DNA from 2 places in the Amycolatopsis sp. WAC 04197 genome. Region 2 is predicted to be linked to the other one. Evidence: riboswitches for the same ligand, from Rfam matches in the RefSeq annotation. Region 2 holds a riboswitch; the other holds the start of a gene.

Region 1 (11,504 bases), on a different contig from region 2:
GCCGTCGAACTCCACTCAGCCGACACGCTAGGTGGCCCGGGTGGAGGCGGACGCCGGGGGCCGCCTCCACCCGCGTTTCGTCCTCTGAATGCGGTGGTTCGCGATGCCAACGACCGCGTTCAGAGGACGAAATGCGGATGCGGGAAGTGCCGAAGGGGACGTAACCTCCGGGGCAACGCGCTGACGGAGACGAGTAGCCGAGAGGGCACGCGAGCCCAGAGAGCCGCCGGTAGCTGGGAAAGCGGCCTCGCGCCTCTCGGTGAAGACCCTCCCGAGTGCGGGGAGGAACGGCGTCCGCGCCCCATGCCCCGCCGTCCGGCCCTCGTCACGGGCCTTCGAGGCCGCCGTTCCGGCGGCGGCGAAAGTGCGGTGGTACCGCGAGTTCCCTTCTCGCCCGCACTCCCAAGGGGTCGCGCACATCCGTACAGGAGTTGTGATGATCTCGCGTGTCCTCGCCGCCGACCTGTCCCGGCACGTCGGCGGCCGTGTCCGTATCGCCGGCTGGGTGCATCGCCGGCGCCGTCTGAAAACCGTCACCTTCCTGGTGATCCGGGACCGTTCCGGACTCACCCAGGTGGTTCTCGCCGAACCCGGTGGCCCACCCGAGGAGACCGTCGTCGAAGTCGAGGGTCTCGTCACCGCGAACCCTCAGGCGCCGGGCGGCCTGGAACTGACCGAGCCGGCCGTCGGCCTGCTTTCCGAGCCCGCCGAGCCGCCGCCGTTCGCTCTCTACCGTCCGTCGGTGCCCGCCGCGTTGCCCACGGTGCTGGACAACGCCCCCGTCGCGCTGCGGCATCCGCGGCTGAAAGAGGTCTTCGCGATCACTGCGGCGAGCGTCGCCGGGTTCCGGTCGGCGTTGGACGGGCTCGGGTTCACCGAAATCCATACGCCCAAGATCGTCTCGTCGGCCACGGAGTCCGGCGCGAACGTCTTCGGCATCGACTATTTCGGCAGGCGGGCCTTTCTGGCGCAGTCCCCGCAGTTCTACAAACAAGCGCTGGTCGGGGTTTTCGAGCGGGTCTACGAGGTCGGCCCGGTCTTCCGCGCGGAACCGCACGACACGGCGCGGCATCTCGCGCAGTACACGAGTCTCGACGCCGAACTCGGTTTCGTCGGCGACCATCGCGACGTGATGGCGGTGCTGCGGGAGGCGATCGCGGGCATGGCCGCCGCGGTCCCGGAGACGGGAGTCGAGGTGCCCGAAGCGATTCCGGAGGTCCATTTCACGGAGGCCCAGGAATTGGTCGCACGGCTGTCGGACGAAGACCCGCGTGGTGAGCCCGACCTCGCGCCCGCGCACGAGCGGCTGCTGTCGGACTGGGCGCTGCGCGAACACGGATCGGAATTCCTGTTCGTCACCGGGTATCCGATGGCGAAGCGGCCGTTCTACACGCATCCGGACCCGGCGCGGCCCGGGTACTCGAACAGTTTCGACCTGCTCTTCCGCGGGCTGGAACTGGTGACCGGCGGGCAGCGGCTGCACCGGCACGCGGACTACGTCTCCGCGCTGACGGCACGCGGGGAATCCGCCGAGCCGTACCGGGACTATCTGGCGGTCTTCGCGCACGGGATGCCGCCGCACGGCGGGTTCGCGCTCGGGCTCGAGCGCTGGACCGCCCGGTTGCTCGGGCTGCCCAACGTCCGTCAGGCGACGCTCTTTCCGCGCGACCTGCACCGGCTGACCCCGTGAAAGCCGCGAGCCGGCACCTCGTGGAGAGGTGCCGGCTCGCGTGGGGTGAGGCTCAGTGGTTGAACGCGCTCCTGGCGGCCAGATCGGCCAGCAGGGCGCGGCCCTTCTCGGCGTTGCGCGGCTGGGCCAGGACGTCGTAACGCCGGGCGACCAGCTGGCTCTGCGAGATGAACCCTCGCTTGTTCTTCGACGACGCGTACCCCAGCGCGCCGAACAGCAGATTGAACCCGATACCGCCGACGAGGCCGACGATGATCGGCACCAGCCCGGCGCCGGGGTTCAGCAGGCTCAGCACGAGCCCGAGGAACACACCGAACATCGCGCCGGACAGCGCCGAGCTGGTCAGCACCTTGCTCCAGCCCATGCGTCCGGCGATGCGCTCCACCAGGATCGGCTCGACACCGACGATCGTGACGTCCGTGATCGGGAAGTCCGTTCCCGCGAGGTGGTCGACGGCACGCTGCGCTTCGGAGTACGACTCGTACGAGCCGATCGGCCACCCACTGGGCATCGTCGGGAGCTGAGCCCGCCCCTGGGGCTCGGTGAACGTGGTCTGCTGCGTGAATGCCTGTGTCATTCCTTCTCACCTCTCTTGATCCGTACAACGTCCCGGATGCGCGGATCTCCTCCCGGTGCGGCGGGATTCACAGCATCTTCTCAGCCGGGCATCACAGACAATCCGCCCAGGGATCAACTACGGTGAGCAATGGATAACGAACCAGACCATTGACCGAGTTGACCGGCTTCGACCGACCCGGTAGGAAGAAGCCGCAAAGGTACCGCTTCGAACCTTTAGGTGAGGCTGATGGCGAACAGGCGCGGCATGCTCACGCTGGATCGGCTCCAGGAACTGGTCGAGGACGGCACCGTCGACACGGTGCTGGTGGCGATCACCGACATGCAGGGCAGGCTGCAGGGCAAACGCTGCGCCGCCGAGTACTTCCTCAACGAGGTCGTCGAGCACGCCACCGAAGCGTGCAACTACCTCCTCGCCGTCGACGTGGACATGAACACCGTCGACGGCTACGCGATGTCGTCCTGGGAGACCGGCTACGGCGACTTCGTCATGCGCCCGGACTTCGACACGCTGCGCCTGCTCCCGTGGCAGGAGGGCACCGCGCTGGTCCTCGCCGACCTCGAACGCGTGCAGGGCGGCGCGGTGGCCCCCTCGCCCCGCCAGATCCTGCGCGGCCAGCTCGACAGGCTCGCCGAGCGCGGTCTCGCCGCCTACGTCGGCACCGAACTGGAGTTCATCGTCTTCGACGACACCTTCGAATCGGCCTGGGACAAGCGCTATCAGGATCTTCGCCCGGCCAACCAGTACAACGTCGACTACTCGATGCTCGGCACCGCCCGGATCGAACCGCTGCTGCGCCGCATCCGCAACGACATGGGCGGTGCCGGGCTGTACGTCGAGTCGGCCAAGGGCGAATGCAATCCCGGCCAGCACGAGATCGCGTTCCGCTACGCCGACGCGCTGACCACCTGCGACAACCACAGCGTCTACAAGACCGGGTCCAAGGAGATCGCCGCGCAGGAGGGCAAGAGTCTCACGTTCATGGCGAAGTACAACGAACGCGAGGGCAACTCCTGCCACATCCACATCAGCCTGCGCTCGGCCGCGGGCGAGTTCGTCCTGGCCGGAGACGGACCAGGTGGATTCTCGCCGTTGATGGAGCACTTCCTCGCCGGTCAGCTCGCCGGACTGCGTGAGCTGACCTACTTCTTCGCGCCGAACATCAACTCCTACAAGCGGTTCGTGCCCGGGAGCTTCGCGCCGACGGCCGTCGCGTGGGGCACGGACAACCGCACCTGTGCGCTCCGCGTCGTCGGGCACGGGGACTCGCTGCGCACGGAGAACCGCGTCCCCGGCGGCGACGTGAACCCGTACCTCGCGGTGGCCGCGCTGATCGCGGCCGGGCTGCACGGTATCGAGAACGAACTGGAGCTGGAGCCGGAGTTCCAGGGGAACGCCTACGGTTCCGCCAAGCCGACCGTGCCGACCACCCTGCGGGAGGCCGCAGCGCTGCTGGACGGGAGCGAACTCGCGAGGTCCGCGTTCGGGGACGAGGTCGTCGACCACTACCTGAACGCGGCGAAGGTCGAGCTCACCGCGTACGACGCCGCCGTCACCGACTGGGAGAGGATCCGTGGCTTCGAACGGCTCTGAACCCCTGATCGGGCTCACGTCCTATTTGGAACCCGCGAAGTTCCTGGTGTGGGAGACCGAAGCGGCGCTGCTCCACCGCGTCTACGTCGACGGGATCGTCGCGGCGGGCGGGATCCCGGTCCTGCTGCCACCGGTGAGCGAGGCACACGATCGGCTGATCTCCGCCGTGGACGGACTCGTGCTGGTCGGCGGCGCGGACGTCGACCCGGCACGTTACGGCCAAGAGCAGCACGCGACGACGTACACGAGGCCGAACCGGGACGCGTTCGAGTTCGGGCTGCTGCGGTCCGCTTTGGACAGTGGGAAACCGGTGCTCGGCGTGTGCCGCGGGCTGCAGGTGCTCAGCGTCGCGCTGGGCGGCACGCTCGTCCAGCACCTGCCGGAGACGGTGGACAGCAAGGATCACCAGCCCGCGCCCGCGACCTTCGGCACCACTACGGTGACGCTTGCCGAGGGCAGCCGCGTCGCGTCGATCCTCGGCACCGAGACCAAGGTGCCGTGTTACCACCATCAGGCGATCGACAAGCTCGGTGACGGGCTGGTCCCGGCCGGCTGGGCCGCCGACGGGACCATCGAGGCGGCCGAGCTGCCCGGCGACGGGTTCGTCCTCGGCGTCCAATGGCATCCCGAACAGAACCCCGACGACATCAGGCTTTTCGAAGCGCTGGTGAAAGCTGCGAAGGAGCGCGAATGACCACGTTCGAGGTGATCAACCCCGCCACCGAAGAGGTGGTGAGGTCGGTCGAGCTGACCTCGGCCGAGGAGACCGACGCGGCGATCGCCCGCGCGCACGCGGCGTTCCCCGCCTGGCGCGCGGTGGCCCCCGGCGACCGGGCGCGGCTGCTGCGCCGGTTCGCCGACGCCGTCGACGCCGACATCGAGAACCTCGCCGCGCTTGAGGTCGCCAACGCCGGCCACACGATCGGCAACGCGCGCTGGGAGGCGGGCAACGTCCGCGACGTGCTGACGTACTACTCGGCATCGCCCGAACGGCTGAGCGGCAAGCAGATCCCGGTGCCCGGCGGTGTGAACATGACGTTCCACGAGCCACTGGGCGTGGTCGGGGTGATCGTGCCGTGGAACTTCCCGATGCCCATCGCGGGCTGGGGATTCGCGCCGGCGCTCGCCGCCGGGAACACCGTCGTGCTGAAACCCGCCGAACTCACCCCGCTGACCGCGATCCGCCTCGGCGAACTCGCCCGCGAGGCGGGGATCCCCGAAGACGTCTTCCAGGTGCTCCCCGGCAAGGGATCCGTGGTGGGGCAGCGCTTCGTGGACCATCCGGCGGTGCGGAAGGTGGTGTTCACCGGCTCCACCGAGGTCGGCAAGCAGATCATGGCGGGCTGCGCCGCGCAGGTGAAGCGGGTGACGCTGGAGCTCGGCGGCAAGAACGCGAACATCGTGTTCGCCGACGCCGACCTGGAGAAGGCCGCCGCCACCGCGCCGTACGGCGTCTTCGACAACGCCGGGCAGGACTGCTGCGCGCGGTCGCTGATCCTGGTGCAGTCGAGCGTGTACGAGAAGTTCATGGAGCTGCTGGAACCCGCGGTGAACGGCGTCGTCGTCGGGGATCCGCGGCTGGAGGTCACCGAGATGGGCCCGCTGATCTCGGCGGGGCATCACGCGAAGGTGTCGTCCTATGTGGACGATTCCGCGCCGGTCGCCTTCCGGGGCAACGCGCCCGTCGGTCCCGGGTACTGGTTCGCGCCGACCGTCGTCACCCCGCCGGACCTGCGGCATCCGCTGGCGTCCGAGGAGATCTTCGGTCCGGTCGTCGCCGTGGTCCCGTTCGACGGCGAGGCGGACGCGGTGTCCATGGCCAACCGGACCGAGTACGGGCTGTCCGGCTCGATCTGGACCCGCGACGTCGGCCGCGCCTTCCGCGTCGCGCGCGGTGTCGAGGCCGGGAATCTGTCGGTCAACTCGCATTCGTCCGTCCGGTACTGGACGCCGTTCGGCGGGTTCAAGCAGTCCGGGCTGGGCCGTGAGCTGGGGCCGGACGCCGTCGACGCCTTCACCGAGACCAAAAACGTCTTCATCAGCACGGAGGAATAGGAATGGTTCAGCGTTTCGAAGGCCGCGTCGCCGTCATCACCGGCGGCAGCAGCGGGATCGGCCTCGCCACCGCGCGGCGGCTGGCGAGCGAAGGCGCGAAGGTCGTCATCGGCGACATCTCCGCCGAGGCGGGCAAGGCCGCGGCCGACGAGGTCGGCGGCCTGTTCGTGCAGGCCGACGTCACCGACGCCGAGCAGGTCGAGGCCCTGTTCCAGACCACTGTGGACACCTTCGGCTCGGTCGACGTCGCGTTCAACAACGCCGGTATCTCCCCGCCCGAGGACGACTCGATCCTCACCACGGGCATCGACGCGTGGGAGAAGGTGCAGAAGGTCAACCTGACGTCGGTGTACCTGTGCTGCAAGGCGGTCCTGCCGCATATGCAGCGGCAGGGGAAGGGCTCGATCATCAACACGGCGTCGTTCGTCGCGGTGATGGGCGCGGCGACGTCGCAGATCTCGTACACCGCGTCCAAGGGCGGGGTGCTGGCGATGAGCCGGGAACTGGGCGTGCAGTTCGCGCGGGAGAACATCCGGGTGAACGCGCTGTGCCCGGGTCCGGTGAACACGCCGCTGCTCAAGGAACTGTTCGCGAAGGACCCGGAGCGGGCCGCGCGGCGGCTGGTGCACGTGCCGGTCGGGCGGTTCGCGGAGCCGGAGGAGATCGCGGGCGCGGTCGCGTTCCTGGCGAGCGATGACGCCTCGTTCATCACGGCTTCGCAGTTCCTGGTGGATGGCGGCATCTCGGGCGCCTACGTCACGCCGCTCTGACCCCTGCCCGCATTTAGTCCTCTAAATGCGGTGCTCCTCGGCTCCTCTGTCCGTGAAGGCCTCCTTCCCTACCTTGAGAGTAGGGAAGGAGGCTTCACGGACTCGGGGCCGGCCGTCGCGCTCGGTCCGGGGGGGGCCGAAGGACGCTTTCCCCTCGTCTCATGCGGTGAAGGGCCCTTTCACCCCGGGCCCAGTTGACCCGGCGCGTTTAGTCCTCTGAATGCGGGCCGTCACTCGCCCCGGTGGCCGGGACGGTGACCCGCTGACCTGCGCGGACATGTCCCGCCTGTGCGCCGACATGGTGATGGAGAACGCGTAACTCGCGTGATCGGGGCCGTGACTCGCGTGCTTGGAGCCGTAACTCGCGTGATCAGAGCCGGAACTCGCAAGTGACGTCGTCGGTGGGAAGTAGACGCGCGCTGAACAGGCCAGGTACGGTGTGCGCACAACTGCAGATCGGGCCGTCGAGCTGGAGCGGGAGAGCCCCCACGAACGTGGTGGGGCACCGAAGGAGCAAACTCCCCGGAATCTCTCAGGTACCCACTACCGCTTCACGCGAGGCCACTCTGGAAAGCAGGCGCGCAAGTGCGCCTCACCCAAGGTGAAAGCCACCCTCATCGGTGGTGAAACTCTCAGGTGCCATGACAGAGGGGGAGTTCCCAGCGCACCGGTCTATCCGGCGCCTGACCCAAGGAGCTCCCTTGACCAGTACGTCCTTCGACGACCGGCACATCGGCCCCTCGGAGTCCGAGCAGGCCAAGATGCTCGCCGAGGTCGGCTTCGGCAGTCTCGATGCCCTGGTGCAGGCCGCGGTGCCGTCCGCGATCCGCGTCACCCGCGACCTCGACCTTCCCCCCGCCGCGTCCGAAGAGGACGCCATCGCCGAGCTTCGCGCGCTCGCCGCGCTCAACAAGCCGATGACGCAGATGATCGGCCTCGGCTTCCACGACACGGTCACCCCGGCGGTCATCCGCCGCAACGTGCTGGAGAACCCGGCCTGGTACACGGCGTACACGCCGTATCAGCCGGAGATCTCGCAGGGCCGTCTCGAAGCCCTCCTCAACTTCCAGACCATGGTCTCCGAGCTGGCCGGTCTCGCCACCGCGAACGCCTCCCTGCTCGACGAGTCCACCGCCGTCGCCGAGGCCGTCATGCTGATGCGCCGCGCGTCGAAGGCGAAGTCGAACAAGGTCGTCCTCGACGCCGAATGCCTGCCGCAGACCATCGCCGTCGTCCGCACCCGCGCCGAGGCCATGGGCGTCGAGGTCGAGGTCCGCGACCTGCTCACCGGCCTGCCGGAGGAGTTCTTCGGCGTCGTCGTCCAGTACCCGGGCGCTTCCGGCGTGCTGCGCGGCGCGGGCTTCTACTCCGCCATCTCCGAGACCGCGAAGGCCGCCGGCGCGCTGTACACCGTCGCCGCCGACCTGCTCGCCCTCACCCTGATCACCGCGCCGGGTGAGTTCGGCGCCGACATCGCCGCCGGTTCCACTCAGCGCTTCGGTGTCCCGCTCGGCTACGGCGGCCCGCACGCCGGGTTCATGGCCGTCCGCGCCGGGCTCGAGCGCTCGCTGCCGGGTCGTCTGGTCGGCGTTTCGGTCGACGCCGACGGCAACCCCGCGTACCGCCTCGCCCTGCAGACCCGCGAGCAGCACATCCGCCGCGAGAAGGCCACCTCCAACATCTGTACCGCGCAGGTCCTGCCCGCCGTGCTCGCCGCGATGTACGCGGTCTACCACGGTCCGGACGGCCTCAAGCGCATCGCGACCCGCGTCCACGAACTCGCCGCCGGACTGGCGGGAGCCCTCCGCGAGGGCGGCGTCGAGGTCGTCCACGAGGGCTTCTTCGACACCGTCCTCGCCCGCATGCCCGGCCAGGCCGAAGCGGTCGTCGCGGTCGCGCGGGAGAACGGGATCAACCTCGGCCCGGTCGACGCCGACCACGTCCGCATCGCGGTCGACGAGGTCACCACGCCCGCGATCATCGCCAAGGTGCTCAACGCGTTCGGGATCGAAAACCAGGCCGGAAGCGCCCAGGCCCTGCCCGCGGGCCTCGGCCGCCAGAGCGAGTACCTCACCCACGAGGTCTTCCACTCGCACCGCTCCGAGACCGCGATGCTGCGTTACCTGCGGAGCCTTTCGGACCTCGACTACGCGCTCGACCGCGGCATGATCCCGCTCGGCTCCTGCACGATGAAGCTCAACGCCACCACCGAGATGGAGCCGATCAGCTGGCGCGAGTTCGCGGGGATCCACCCGTTCGCGCCCGCCGACCAGGCCGAGGGCTACCACACCCTGGTCGAGCAGCTGTCGGGCTGGCTCGCCGAGGTCACCGGCTACGACAAGGTGTCGCTGCAGCCGAACGCGGGCAGCCAGGGCGAGCTCGCCGGTCTGCTCGCGATCCGCGCGTACCACCACGCCAACGGCCAGACCGAACGCGAGGTCTGCCTGATCCCGTCGTCCGCGCACGGCACGAACGCCGCCTCCGCGGTGATGGCCGGGATGCGCGTCGTCGTGGTCAAGTGCACCGACGAGGGCAACGTCGACCTCGATGACCTGCGCGCCAAGGTCGACGCCCACCGCGACACGCTGTCCGCGATCATGGTCACGTACCCGTCCACGCACGGCGTGTACGAGAACGGCATCGACGAGCTGGCCAAGATCGTCCACGACGCGGGCGGCCAGGTCTACGTCGACGGCGCGAACCTCAACGCCCTGCTCGGGCTCGCCAAGCCGGGTGAGTTCGGTGGCGACGTCTCGCACCTGAACCTGCACAAGACCTTCTGCATCCCGCACGGTGGCGGCGGCCCCGGCGTCGGCCCGGTCGCGGTGCGCGCGCACCTCGCGCCGTACCTGCCGAACCACCCGCTGCTGGAGAAGGCCGGACCCGAGACCGGTGTCGGCCCGATCAGCGCGGCCCCGTACGGCTCGGCGTCGATCCTGCCGATCTCGTGGGCGTATGTCCGCATGATGGGCGCGGGCGGGCTCACCGCCGCGACGCAGGTCGCCGTGCTCGCCGCGAACTACGTGGCCGAGCGCCTCAACCAGCACTACCCGGTGCTCTACACCGGCCAGGACGGCCTGGTCGCGCACGAGTGCATCCTCGACCTGCGCGGGCTCACCAAGGAGACCGGCGTCAGCGTCGACGACGTGGCGAAGCGCCTGATCGACTACGGCTTCCACGCCCCGACCATGTCGTTCCCGGTCGCGGGCACGCTGATGGTCGAGCCGACCGAATCCGAGGACCTCGGCGAGATCGACCGCTTCATCGCGGCGATGATCGCCATCCGCGCGGAGATCGACGCCGTCGCGCAGGGCAAGTGGGCCGCGGACAACAGCCCGCTGCGCAACGCCCCGCACACCGCCGAGACCCTCGTCGGCGAGTGGGACCTGCCCTACGACCGCGAACTGGCGGTGTACCCCGCCGGAGTGAACCGCAAGTCCAAGTACTGGCCTCCGGTGCGCCGCATCGACGGTGCGCGCGGGGACCGTAACCTCGTCTGCTCCTGCCCGCCGCTCAACGCCTACGAGAACTGAGGCACTTGATGTCGAAAGAGACGTCCCTGCACGGAGTCCACAAAGGACTGGGTGCGCTGTTCACCGATTTCGCGGGCTGGTCGATGCCGATCCGCTATTCCAGCGAACTGGCGGAGCACAAGGCGGTCCGCGAGGCCGCCGGCCTGTTCGACCTGTCCCACATGGCCGAGATCGAGGTGACCGGCCCGCAGGCCGCCGACACCCTCGACTACGCGCTGGTCGGCAACCTGTCCGGGGTCAAGCCGGGCCGGGCGCGCTACACGATGATCTGCGACGAGAACGGCGGCGTGCTGGACGACCTGGTCGTCTACCGCCTCGCTGACGAGAAGTTCCTGGTCGTGGCCAACGCGGGCAACGCCGCCGTGGTCGCCGACGCGCTGGCCGAGCGGGTCTCGGGTTTCGACGCGGTCGTCGAGAACAAGTCCGAGGACGTCGCGCTGATCGCCGTCCAGGGTCCGAAGGCCGTCGAGATCCTCGGCGCCGTCACCGACGCCGACCTGGGCGCGCTCAAGTACTACGCGAGCGTCCCGGCCGTCGTGAAGGGCCACGACGTCCTGCTGGCCCGCACCGGCTACACCGGCGAGGACGGCTTCGAGCTGTACGTCCCGGCCGGTGAGGCGCCCGCCGTCTGGCGCATCCTCACCGAGGCTGGCGAGCCGCACGGCCTGCTCCCGGCGGGTCTCGCCTGCCGCGACACCCTGCGTCTCGAAGCCGGAATGCCGTTGTACGGCAACGAACTCAGCCTCCAGCTGAGCCCGTTCGAGGCCGGACTCGGCCGGGTGGTCAAGTTCGAGAAGCCGAACGACTTCGTCGGCAAAGCCGCGCTCGAAGAGCTGTCCAAGAAGGACGTTCCCCGGGTCCGTGTCGGGCTCAAGGGCTCCGGCCGCCGCGCGCCGCGTCACGGCTACACCGTCCTGGCGGGCGAGACCGAGATCGGCGAGGTCACCAGCGGTGCCCTCTCGCCGACGCTGGGTTACCCGATCGCCATGGCCTACGTGGACCGGGAGCACTCCGAGCCCGGCACCGAGCTTTCCGTCGACATCCGGGGCCGGATCGAGCCCGTCGAGGTCGTCGCCCTGCCCTTCTACTCCCGCGCCTGAAAGGCCCTTCCGACATCATGAGCATTCCCCAGGACCTGAAGTACACGAAGGAACACGAGTGGCTGAACGTCGCCGACGGCGTCGCCACCGTGGGCATCACCGCCTTCGCCGCCGAGTCGCTCGGTGACATCGTGTTCGTCCAGCTTCCCTCGGTCGGCGACACCGTCACCGCGGGCGAGGTGTTCG
Region 2 (11,504 bases):
GTGCGCGACCAGACCGTCGTGCCCGGAGTACAGCACCGGGTAGTGCGCGGCGAGACGTTTGGCGACGTAGTTGGCGTTCGCGACCGCGGTCAGCGTCGCCCGCTTCAAGCCTTCGGCGCCCATCATCCGGACGTAGGCCCAGGAGATCGGGAGGATCGACGCGCTCCCCCACGGCGCGGCGCTGATCGGCCCCACCCCGGTGGCCGGGCCCGCGTCCGGCTGCAGCGGATGGTTCGGCAGGTACGGCGCCAGATGCGCACGGACGCCGATCGGCCCGATGCCCGGCCCGCCGCCACCGTGCGGGATGCAGAAGGTCTTGTGCAGGTTGAGATGCGAGACGTCGGCGCCGAATTTCCCGTACTGCGCCACCCCGATCAGCGCGTTCAGGTTCGCGCCGTCGACGTACACCTGGCCGCCCGCGTCGTGCACCAGCGCGCAGACCTCGCGGACGGTGTCCTCGTACACGCCGTGCGTGGAGGGATAGGTGATCATGATCGCGGCGAGGTCGTCCGCGTGCTCGTCCATAGTGGACTTGAGATGACCGAGGTCGATGTTGCCCTCGTCGTCGCATTTCACGACGACCACCCGCATTCCGGCCATCACGGCGCTGGCGGCGTTCGTCCCGTGCGCGCTGGAAGGGATCAGGCAGACGTCACGTGCGGCGTTCCCGTGTTCGCGGTGGTACGCGCGGATGGCCAGCAGCCCGGCGAACTCGCCCTGGCTTCCGGCGTTCGGCTGCAGGGAGACCGCGTCGTAGCCGGTGATCCCAGCGAGCCAGCGCTCCAGATCCTTCACGACGGTGAGCAGGCCGGCCGCGTCCTCGGCGGGCGCGAACGGATGCAGACCGGCGAACTCGGGCCAGGTGATCGGCTCCATCTCGGCCGTGGCGTTGAGCTTCATCGTGCAGGAGCCCAGCGGGATCATGCTCCGGTCGAGCGCGACGTCCTTGTCGGACAACGCCCTCAGGTACCGGAGCAGCGCAGTTTCCGAACGGTGCGCGTGGAAGACCGGATGGGTCAGGTAGTCGCTGGTGCGGCGCAGATCCGGCGGGAAGCCGTCCGCGGTGTCCGCGTCGAGCGAGTCCACATCGGACACCGCGACCCCGAACGCCTTCCACACCAAGGAAAGATGCTCACGACTGGTCGTCTCGTCGCAGGCGACGGCGACGTGGTCGGAGTCCACGAGCCTCAGGTTGACCCCGAGTTCCCGCGCCGTGCCGACGATCCCCGCCGCGCGGCCCGGGACGGAAACCGTGACGGTGTCGAAGAATTCGCAGTGCACGACGTCGACACCGCTTTCGGCGAGGCCCGCCGCGAGCACCGTGGCCATCCGGTGCGCGCGGTTCGCGATGGCGCGCAGCCCTTCGGGACCGTGGTACACCGCGTACATCGACGCGATGACCGCCAGAAGCACCTGGGCGGTGCAGATGTTGCTCGTCGCCTTTTCGCGGCGGATGTGCTGTTCACGGGTCTGCAGCGCGAGCCGGTACGTGGGAGCGCCGTCGGCGTCCTTCGACACCCCGACCAGCCGTCCGGGCAGCTGCCGTTCGAGCCCCTGCCGGACGGCGAGGTACGCCGCGTGCGGCCCGCCGAAGCCCATCGGGACCCCGAACCGCTGCGTCGACCCGATGGCGACGTCGGCGCCGAGTTCACCGGGCGACCGCAGCAGGGTCAGCGCGAGCGGATCCGCGGCCATCACCACGGCGGCGCCGAGCGCCTTGACTTCGGCGATCGTGTGGTCCCATTCGCGGACGACCCCCGAGGCGCCCGGATACGACAGCAGCACCCCGAAGAAGTCGCCGCCGAGCCCGAGCCCGGTGATGCCCTGGGACAGGTCCGCGGTCACCAGGTCGATGCCCAGCGGTTCGGCACGGGTGCGCAGCACCTCGATCGTCTGCGGAAGGGTGTCCTCGTCGACCACGAACCGGCTCGATTTCGCCTTGCCCGCCCGGCGGACCAGCGTCATCGCCTCGGCCGCGGCGGTCGCCTCGTCCAGCATGGACGCGTTCGCGATCGGCAGCCCGGTCAGATCGGCGACCATGGTCTGGAAGTTGAGCAGCGCTTCGAGGCGCCCTTGCGAGATCTCCGGCTGATACGGCGTGTACGCGGTGTACCAGGCCGGGCTCTCCAGCACGTTGCGGCGGATCACCGGCGGGGTCACGGTGTCGTGGTAGCCGAGGCCGATCATCTGGACCATCGGCCGGTTGCGCGCGGCCAGTGCGCGGAGCTCGGCGAGCGCGCCGGTCTCGGTGGCGGGTGGCGGCAGATCCGGCGGGGTCGCGGACTCCCGCAGCGACGCGGGGACGGCCCGCTCGGCGAGCTCTTCGAGGGAGGTGACGCCGACGACGTCGAGGATGCGCGCGAGCTCTTCGGCACCGGGACCGATGTGCCGGTCCGCGAAGGGGGTTCCGGATTCGAGAGCGGCCAGTGAAACAGGCTCCATCGGGGACCTCCCAAGACGCGGGGGTGGGGCCGGGACGGATTGTCCTGGCCCTCCCCACTCTGTCCGTACCCCCGAGGGGGCGCCTGAGAGTTTCGCCCGAGTGTTGAGCCGGGCTTGCACCGTCGGCGGGGCCGCCAGGCTGTGACCTGGCGAACCACTTTCCAGAGGCGTCTCTTCCGCGCGGTCCAGGGTGCCTGAGAGGTTCCGGGGAGGACTTGCTCCTTCGGCGCCGAGCTCAACGGTTATCGACTCGGTCTCTCCCGCGCGGATTCGTCGACCGCGGAAGTGAGCCTACCCTGCCGCTCGCGCGGCCTCATGATCAGCCGGTGCGACGGGCGTTGCGGCGCTGCGTGAGCTCGTCCGGCGTGACCGTTTCGATCACGCCGCCGTCGGCCCGTTCGGCCGGGAACTCGTGGATGGTGCCGCTGATCTCCTGCATCGCCCCGCTGACCGCGATGCCGAAGACGCCCTGCCCGCCCTGGAGTAAATCGACGATCTCTTCGGGCGAGGTGCACTCGTAGACGGTGGTGCCGTCCGAGAACAGGGTGACCTTGGCGAGGTCGCGGACGCCTCGCAGGCGCAGGTGGTCGACGGCGACGCGGATGTTCTGCAGGGAGACGCCGGTGTCCAGCAGCCGCTTGACCACCTTCAGGACGAGGATGTCCTTGAACGAGTAGAGCCGCTGCGAACCGGAACCGTGCGCCGTGCGGATGCTCGGCGCGACCAGCTTCGTACGGGCCCAGTAGTCGAGCTGCCGGTAGGTGATCCCGGCGATCTGGCAGGCGGCCGGGCCGCGGTAGCCGACGAGTTCGTCCGGGAGGGAAGAGTCGGGGAACAGCTCGCCCTGCTCGCCGTCAGCGACCGGAACGAGCGGCTCTTGAGGGCTACCAGCCTCGACCACGCCATGCCTCCCCTCGCCCGACCTGGCGGCCGGCGAACAAAGCCGCGCGGACCCACGGGAGTCCGCACCGGAGTTCCTCGTCAAGACGAATGCCCCAGACATCCGAATCACACCTTGGCGATTCACCTTCATTGACGGTAAGCGCGTCCGGCAAACCGGTCAACGCGACGCGCGGTCGGCCTCAAGCTCTTCTTGAGGCTTGTCGAGGACAGTCCCCCGTTCGGCCGCATGGTTGCCGGATTTACTCAGCCGTGTTAATTTTTACTCATGCAAGTAAATCCCTCCACCCAGAGTGCCCTGCAAGAGGTCCAGGCGGAGCTGGGGCTCTCGGTCACCGAGGCGGCCCGGCGGGCCCAGATCGTCGGGGCCGCGATCGCGACGATCGCCGACTTCGGCTACCACAAGACGTCGTTCGCGAAGATCAAGGAGCGGGCCGGGCTGTCCAGCACCCGGATCATCTCCTACCACTTCACCAACAAGGCCGGCCTGATGCAGGCCGTGGTCACCACCGCGACCGGGATGAAGGACAAGTTCCTCGAGGAGCGCATCGAGGGCACGACCGACCGCGCCGGGCTGCTGCGCGGCTACATCGAGGCGGAGATCGCCTTCCTCGGCTCGTACCCGGAACTGGTACGGGTCATGGTCGAGATGGCTTCGAGCGGCTCGGACGCCGAGGGCTGGTTCATGTCGGCGCCGCTCGTCGAGGAGTTCCGGACCGGACGGCTCGAACGTCAGCTGCGCCAGGGCCAGCAGGAAGGCGCTTTCGGCGACTTCGCGGCGGACGTGATGGCGCTGTCGATCGCGCAGGCCATCGACGGCGTCGCGGCGAAGTTCGCGGCGGATCCGAAACTGGACCTGGAGCGGTACGGCCGGGAGCTGGCGGACCTGTTCCTCAAGGCGACCGCCGCCTGATCCGCATTCAGAGGACTAAACGCATACGAAGAAGGGGCGGCACCACCAGGCGCCGCCCCTTCGATCGAGTTCTCGGGATCAGGTGTCCGCGCCGCGGAAGTCCTCCGGCGAGACCGAGTCGAGGAACTCGCGGAACTTCTCGACCTCGTCCTCCTGCTCGTCGGGGATGATGAGGCCCGCCTCCTCCAGCACCGCGTCGACGGCGTGGATGGGCACCCCCACCCGCAGCGCCAGCGCCACCGAATCGCTCGGCCGCGCCGAAACCCGGATGTCCCCGTCGAAGACCAGTTCCGCGAAGAACGTGCCTTCCTTCAGGTCGGTGATGACGACCTGTTCCAGCTCACGGCCCAGTGCGCCGATGACCTCCTTGAGCAGGTCATGGGTCAGCGGACGGGCCGGGCGGACTCCCTGCTGCTCCAAGGCGATGGCGGTGGCCTCCACCGAGCCGATCCAGATCGGCAGGTAACGCTCGCCTTCGGTTTCCCGCAGCAACAAGATCGGCTGATTCGCGGGTAGCTCCACCCGCACGCCGACGACGCGCATCTCGCTCATCGGGCTTCGCCTCCCTCTCGTGCGCACGGGCTGCAACGCTTGTCTCGACGACCAAGCGACGGTAGTCCCGACGCTACCCGTCTTCCGAGCGCTGTGCTCGCTGTCTCCGACATTCTCGGTTCGCCCGTGGCAAACCCGACTCTCACGGTACGGCATAGGGTGCCGAACATTCAGGCATTGACAAGTGGCCGCACAACGGCTCCCGGTCCCCTGGAACCGTTCAACCGCCCGTGACAGCCCGTATTCCGGCCTTCACCAAGAGCGTGTGCAACGCCACGGTCAAGGCGGCGAGCTCCCGGACGACTTCGTCGCCCCTCGCCTGGGCGTCCTCGTCACGATGCCGATACACCGGGGTCACGATCTGCTCCAGCAGGCCGACCTCGCGGTCGGCCGCGGCCCGGAAGGCACGCAGATGTCTCGGCTCGATACCGAATTCGGTCATCGCTTTCACGGTCTTCGCCACGAGGACCGCGTCGGGGTCGAAGAACCCCGCCGCACCTGGGCGCACCAGACCGTATTGCCGCAGCTCAGCCAGGGTGGCGGCGTCGATGCCGGCCTGGCGGAGCAGATCTTCCTCGGTCAGCCTGATCTCGCGATCGGTCTCGAAGTCCCCGGGGGACGGCAGTCCGCCGTTCTCCCCGGGGGCGTCGAGTGAAACGAGTTTCCGCGGCAGCCTCGGCATCGCCGCTTCCGGCGCGGCGCCCCGATCCGCCGCGTCCAGCTGTTCCTTGATGACCTTCAGCGGCAGGTAGTGATCCCGCTGGGCGGACAGGACGAACCGCAACCGCTCCACGTCCGCCGGAGCGAACTGCCGGTACCCCGACGGGGTCCGGCCCGGCTGGACCAGACCCTCCGCCTCGAGGAACCGGATCTTGGAGATGGTGACATCGGGGAAGTCGCCGCGCAGCTGCGCCAGCACGGCCCCGATGCTCAACCCATCGCGCTGCGAAGCATCCCGATCAGGCCGCCCGGCCGCCGTCACCGTGCCCCCTGGCCCCCGGAACCCGGGCCGGTCAGGAAGACCAGGCGGAACTTGCCGATCTGCACCTCGTCGCCACCGGCGAGGACGGCCTGGTCGACCGGCTCGCGGTTGACGTAGGTGCCGTTGAGGCTGCCGACGTCGATGACGACGAACTCGCCGCCCTCACGGCGGAACTCGGCGTGCCGCCGGGAGACCGTGACGTCGTCGAGGAAGATGTCGCTGTCCGGGTGCCGTCCCGCGCTGGTGGTGTCGCGGTCCAGCAGGAAGCGCGACCCCGCGTTCGGGCCCCGCTTGACGACCAGCAGCGCGGAACCCGCGGGCAGCGCGTCCACACCCTGGACGGGGGCCTCGGCAGCCGGAGGAGCCTCAGTGCCTTCGACGTCGGCCAGGAAGTCGGCCCGGAAGACAGAAGTCCGCTCCGGAGACTGCTCCGGGGGAACGCCGGGCCCGTCGTTCGTGCTCACCTGAGCTCTCCTAACGCATGTGTGTTGCCACTACTCAAGAACGTGTGGAGGTCAAACGTACCGTGCCTGATCGAATCTCCGGCCCGCGGCTCCCCCTACTCTTCCCGAAGGGCCACGGCCTGCGGCTATTCCTTGATCAGCGCCTGGTACGCCTCGGCCTCCAGCAGGGATTCCACCGAGCTCGCGTCGTCGAGACGGAGCTCGATCAGCCAGCCTTCGCCGTACGGGTCGCTGTTGATCAGCTCGGGCGACTCGGTCACCGCGTCGTTGACCGCGACCACCTCGCCGTCGAGCGGGGCGAACAGCTCCGAGACGCTCTTGGTCGACTCGACCTCGCCGAACGCGTCGCCCGAGCCGACCTGCTTGCCGACCTCGGGCAGTTCGACGAACACCACGTCACCGAGCTGGTCCTGGGCGTACTCCGTGATGCCCACGCGCACGAGCCCGCCGTCGCGCACGGAGACCCACTCGTGCTCCTCGGTGTACCGCAGTTCTTCTGGAGTGGACAACGCCGCTCCCCTTTCTGATGCCCTCACTCGAAACCGACGCGCGCAGTTTCCCATCCCGCCGGGTCACGCGCCCGGCGCCTCCCGCGACACGCCGGGAGCGGCCGGGCGCAGCGCCCGTACGGTCTGGACGACGTACAGCACGCCTGAATAGACGTACAGGACCGCACCCCATGCCGTGAAGGCGTAGCCGATCGGCCGGGCGATCGCGGCGATGTCGGAGCCGCCCTGGGTGAGCAGCAGGAACGGGAAGGCGTACATCAGCACGAAGGTGGCGCCCTTGCCGATGTAGGTGACCTCCGGCGGGGCGAACCCCCGCCGCCGCAGCAGCAGGACGCAGACGCCGAGGACGGCCTCCCGGACGACCAGCGGGACCACCAGCCACCACGGGATGATGTCGCGGATCAGGAAGGCGATGAGGGTCGCGAGGATGTAGAGCCGGTCGGCCGCGGGGTCGAGCAGCTGGCCGAGCCGCGACATCTGGTTGAGCCAGCGGGCGAGTTTGCCGTCGAGCCAGTCGGTGAGCGCGCTGAACACCAGCAGCGCGAGCGCCCAGCCGTCCTCCTTCGGGCCGAGGAGCAGCCACAGGAAGACCGGCACCCCGGCGAGCCGGAGGATCGAAAGCATGTTGGGGACGTTCAGGGCCTGCCGCAGCAGGGAAGGTTCTTCGCTGGTCACGCTCGGTTCGGGGGGCGTACTCACCCGCTCAGCCTAGCCAGCGGCGGCAGGTCCTCCCGCGTCAGCTGGCCCGGGTGTGCGTCCAGCCGCGGCGTTGCAGGTCCGCGCTGGTCAGCGCCACGGGCCTGCCCCGGTGGTCGGTGCCCATCCAGCGATGGTGGCCCGCCGAGTTCTCCAGGACGTACGGGCGGCCGCCACACCAGACGACGGTGCACGGGGCCGTCGGGGGAAGCTCCGTGCTCGCCGGTGCGGTGGCCTGGGGTGACGCGGGGTCGGTCTGTTCGTCGGTCTTCATCGCTCTCACGGTTTCGGTGACGGGGACTGGGACACGCCGGAGCGCTACTTGTCTTTTCGGCAGAACGGGGCCGCGCGTTAACGGCTCGGCGCCGGATTCGTCCGATCGGTTCGCGACGACAGCAGGGTGTTGCCGCGCCGTGAACGGCATATTAATTGTCCACAGTGGACAGTGATTGCCCGGTCCTCGCGTATCGCGGCGACGGGGCCGCGATAGCCTCCCGCGAACCGAACGTGGCTCAATGCCACGACATCGGGCCCGGCCGGGTCAGAATGGGCCGGCCACGACCGGCCGACGAAAGGATCGCCTTGCCCGTCTCGACGACCACGGGGACGTGGCGGCGCCTGTTCGCGGTCTGCGCCGTCGCCGGAACGCTCGCCGCCTGTTCGGGCGAAGCCCCGCCACCGCCTGTCACTTCGACGCCGGTCTCATCGCCCGCGATCCCCACGACCGCGTCCAGCGTTTCGGTGCCGCCGATCCCGTCCCAAACCGCGCCGAGTCCGTCCGCCGCCCCGACTCCCGCCCCCAAACCGAAACCCGCTGAACCGGTACAGGGTTCCTGCGGGACGGTGACCGCGGCGAGCGGGCTGACCTTGCAGGTGCTCAACGGACCCGGCGTCTCCTGCGCGGAGGCGACCGGGATCGTCGACGCGTTCCACAAGAGGATCGCCGGCCGTCAGTCCGCGGGCTCGGACGAGCCGGTCAGCGAGACCGTGGACGGCTGGCTGTGCGTCTCCGGAGCTCCCGCCGCACAGGGCGGCACGAGTTGCAGCAAGGGCGAGCAGAACGTGTTCGCCGCCGTCGTCCCCGTCGAATGAACCATCCCGAGAAGAAGGGCCCATGAAGAGCCTCGCCGTGCTTCCCGCCGCGTTCGCCGTCGTCCTGCTGAGCGGTTGCGGCGCCGATCCCGCGCCCGCGGCCGCACCGCCCCCGTCCTCCTCCCCCGCCGCCGCCGACCAGGCCCTCGCCGGATCGCCGTGCGGAGAGGTCGCCGGATACCAAGGCGCGAAGAACAAGGTCGTCGTCCGAGGGAAGACCGACTGTGCCGAGGCTACGCAGGTGCTCAAGGACTATTTCGCCAAGCTGACACCCGCCGAAGCGACGTCGCCGCAGGGGCCAGGTCCGGTCGTGGTCGGGGCCTGGACCTGCGGCAGCGGGCCGAACGATCCGGTGACGAGCTGTTCGACCGAGGACGAGCGGCAGATCGAGGCCACCCGGAGCTGAGCACGGACGGCGGCGTCACTTCCCGCGACGCCGCCAGGTCCGGGTCTTCCGGTACAGGACACCGAGTCCGATCAGCATGCCCAGCAGGACCAGGCCGCACAACGCGACCATCACCAGGCTCAAAACCCGATTCGACCTTGACGGGTAAGCGAATCCGTCACCGGCGAAGATCCTGTCGCCTTCCGCGACGCTCTCGCCGTTGATCCTCCCCTGTCCGGTGCGCCCGTCGTCGAACCGCCACCCGGCCTCGCAGTAGGGAAACCGGCCGCTCATCGGCGGCCCGTCCTCGACACATCCGGAGACGACGGTGACCGTGACGTCCTCTCCGGTGTTCAGTTCACGCACGCGGTCACCGAGGGCGCCCCCGGTCACCCACAACAGGAAAACGAGCGGGATCCCGCCCAGCAGCGTTCGCAGCGGAATCCTGGAATTTCCCGGTTCACCTGACAAGAAAGTCCCTTCTTCTCGGCCGTTCCAGGCTATTCGCCGAAGCGACGGAGCTGCACGGGATTTGTACCCACCCCCTTGCCAGCCGAAGTAAGAGTCGTCTAGACTCAAACTATGCTCACCAGGGAAGACGCCATGAAGGCGGTCGAGGACGCGGCCGGTCCGGCCGCGCTGTTCGCCCGCCATCGCTACCGCGAACTGGCGGCCGTGCTCCACCCCGACCGCAACCCCGGCGACGTGCGGGCCCACCGCGCGGCCGCCACGCTCAACCGCCTCCACGACGAGTGGAAGCGGGCCCGGCGGCAGACGGTCACCACGGCGACGTCGGCCTACACCCTCGTCGCACCGCACGCGGTGGGCAGTGTCGCCACGACCTACCGGACCACCGGCCCACATCTGGTCAAACTCGTCCGCGATCCGGCGCTCAACCCGTTGATCCACGCCGAATGGGACGCGTTGCGCGCACTGGACGGCTTCACCGAACGGCATCGATGGCTCCGCCCCTACTACCCGCGGCTGCTCGACACGTCGGGGCCGGTCGCGAGGGGCGATCGCGCGTTCAGCGTCCTCGACCCGCTCGTCGACGGCTTCCTCACCCTCGCCGACATCGGGAAGGCCTTCCCCGGCGGGCTCGACGGCCGCGACTACGCCTGGATGCACCGTCGCCTCCTGCGTGCCGTGGCCGGCGCGCACCGGGCGGGTGTCGTCCACGGCCATCTCACCGCGGACAACGTGCTCGTCCATCCCGGACAGCACGGCATCGTCGTGACCGGCTGGTCGTTCGCCGTCGAAGACGGTGCGCTCCCGCTGGCGGCGGACAAATCCGTCCACTATCCACCGGAAGTCCACAAAGGACAGCCGATGACCGCCGCCACCGACGTCCACATGCTCCACCACATGATGCTGGAACTCCTGGCACCGGGCGAAACCCGCCAGCGCGAATTCGCCAAGTGGTGCCTCCAGGAGATCCCGGCACAACGACCCGAGGCCGCCGATCTGCTCGACGAGTACGACGAACTGCTCGCCGACCTGTACGGCCCTCGCACCTTCCGACCGTTCATCATCCCCGAGACAGGAGCCTGACCATGGGACACGGACACTGGGACGACAACGCCTACGCCGCCGCGAAGACCTTCCGCGCGGCCAAGGGCGAGGACGATTTCGGCTACACCGCCGATCTCCGTTCCAAGCCCGCGAAGGAATGGAAGGTCGCGCCCGCGCTGGACCCGCTGAACGCCGTGCGGGAATGCCGGGATTCGGCCGACCACAGCGATTCGACGCCGATCGCGGTGCTGTTCGACGTCACCGGTTCGATGCGCCGGGTGCCGCGGATCATGCAGGGCAAGCTCGGAAAGCTGCACGGCCTGCTGAAGCGCCGGGGTTATCTGGCCGACCCGCAGGTGCTGTTCGGCGCGATCGGCGACGCCGACAGCGACCGGGTTCCCTTGCAGGTCGGGCAGTTCGAATCGGACAACCGGATGGACGAGCAGCTGCGCACGATGTTCCTCGAAGGCGGTGGCGGCGGGCAGAAGAGCGAGTCCTACGAACTGGCCGCGTACTTCATGGCGCGGCACGTGGTGACCGACGCGTGGCAGAACCGCGGCCGCAAGGGTTATCTGTTCATCATCGGCGACGAGCTGAACAAGCCCGCACTGGAGGCCCGCCACATCCGCCGGGTGATCGGGGACGACGTGCGGGAGGACATCGACCCGGCCTCGGTGTACCGGGAGCTGGCTCGCAAGTGGCACGTCTACTTCGTGCTGCCGAACCAGTCTTCGTACTACAACGACCCGCAGATCGGCGAGCACTGGAGCGATCTGCTCGGCCAGAACTTCCTGAAGCTGGACGACCCGGGCGCGGTGTGCGAGCTGATCGCCGCCACCATCGGGCTGGAAGAGCGGGTGGTGGACGTCGACCGGGCGCTCGCCGACCTCGCGGACGTCGGCTCGGTCGCCGAAAGCAAGGCGGTCGGCAAGGCGCTGGCCAAGCTGGGCACCAAATCGGTCGTCACGTCGGCGGTGCCCGAGGCCGGCGGGCCGAGCGACGTGGTGCTGCGATGAGTCTCCTGGACGGTCACGTGGTGGTGGTCGGGCTCGGCTTC

What was found. Region 2 has a riboswitch for glycine ahead of gcvP (aminomethyl-transferring glycine dehydrogenase). Riboswitches for the same ligand answer to the same signal wherever they lie in the genome.
Region 1: linked by a shared signal. The riboswitch ahead of gcvP (aminomethyl-transferring glycine dehydrogenase) and the one ahead of gcvP (aminomethyl-transferring glycine dehydrogenase) in region 2 are both predicted to bind glycine.

Annotation. Positions count from the first base shown of each region.
Region 1 is NZ_QHJK01000010.1:210,160-221,663, reverse strand. Features, by position in the region: gene DMC64_RS33570 (DUF1700 domain-containing protein) at 1-31, shown strand, start outside; gene aspS (aspartate--tRNA(Asn) ligase) at 437-1,690, shown strand; gene DMC64_RS33560 (general stress protein) at 1,743-2,267, opposite strand; gene DMC64_RS33555 (glutamine synthetase family protein) at 2,496-3,860, shown strand; gene DMC64_RS33550 (gamma-glutamyl-gamma-aminobutyrate hydrolase family protein) at 3,841-4,554, shown strand; gene DMC64_RS33545 (aldehyde dehydrogenase) at 4,551-5,915, shown strand; gene DMC64_RS33540 (3-oxoacyl-ACP reductase) at 5,918-6,685, shown strand; glycine riboswitch at 7,242-7,343, shown strand; gene gcvP (aminomethyl-transferring glycine dehydrogenase) at 7,387-10,218, shown strand; gene gcvT (glycine cleavage system aminomethyltransferase GcvT) at 10,227-11,318, shown strand; gene gcvH (glycine cleavage system protein GcvH) at 11,336-11,504, shown strand, end outside.
Region 2 is NZ_QHJK01000003.1:734,000-745,503, forward strand. Features, by position in the region: gene gcvP (aminomethyl-transferring glycine dehydrogenase) at 1-2,442, opposite strand, end outside; glycine riboswitch at 2,614-2,715, opposite strand; gene DMC64_RS16400 (MerR family transcriptional regulator) at 2,762-3,343, opposite strand; gene DMC64_RS16405 (TetR/AcrR family transcriptional regulator) at 3,611-4,255, shown strand; gene DMC64_RS16410 (bifunctional nuclease family protein) at 4,334-4,807, opposite strand; gene DMC64_RS16415 (MerR family transcriptional regulator) at 5,028-5,789, opposite strand; gene garA (glycogen accumulation regulator GarA) at 5,786-6,253, opposite strand; gene gcvH (glycine cleavage system protein GcvH) at 6,379-6,762, opposite strand; gene DMC64_RS16430 (CDP-alcohol phosphatidyltransferase family protein) at 6,826-7,461, opposite strand; gene DMC64_RS16435 (hypothetical protein) at 7,499-7,732, opposite strand; gene DMC64_RS16440 (hypothetical protein) at 7,971-8,261, opposite strand; gene DMC64_RS16445 (hypothetical protein) at 8,302-8,550, shown strand; gene DMC64_RS16450 (hypothetical protein) at 8,573-8,956, shown strand; gene DMC64_RS16455 (hypothetical protein) at 8,972-9,406, opposite strand; gene DMC64_RS16460 (adenylate cyclase) at 9,518-10,486, shown strand; gene DMC64_RS16465 (hypothetical protein) at 10,489-11,463, shown strand; gene DMC64_RS16470 (adenylosuccinate synthetase) at 11,460-11,504, shown strand, end outside.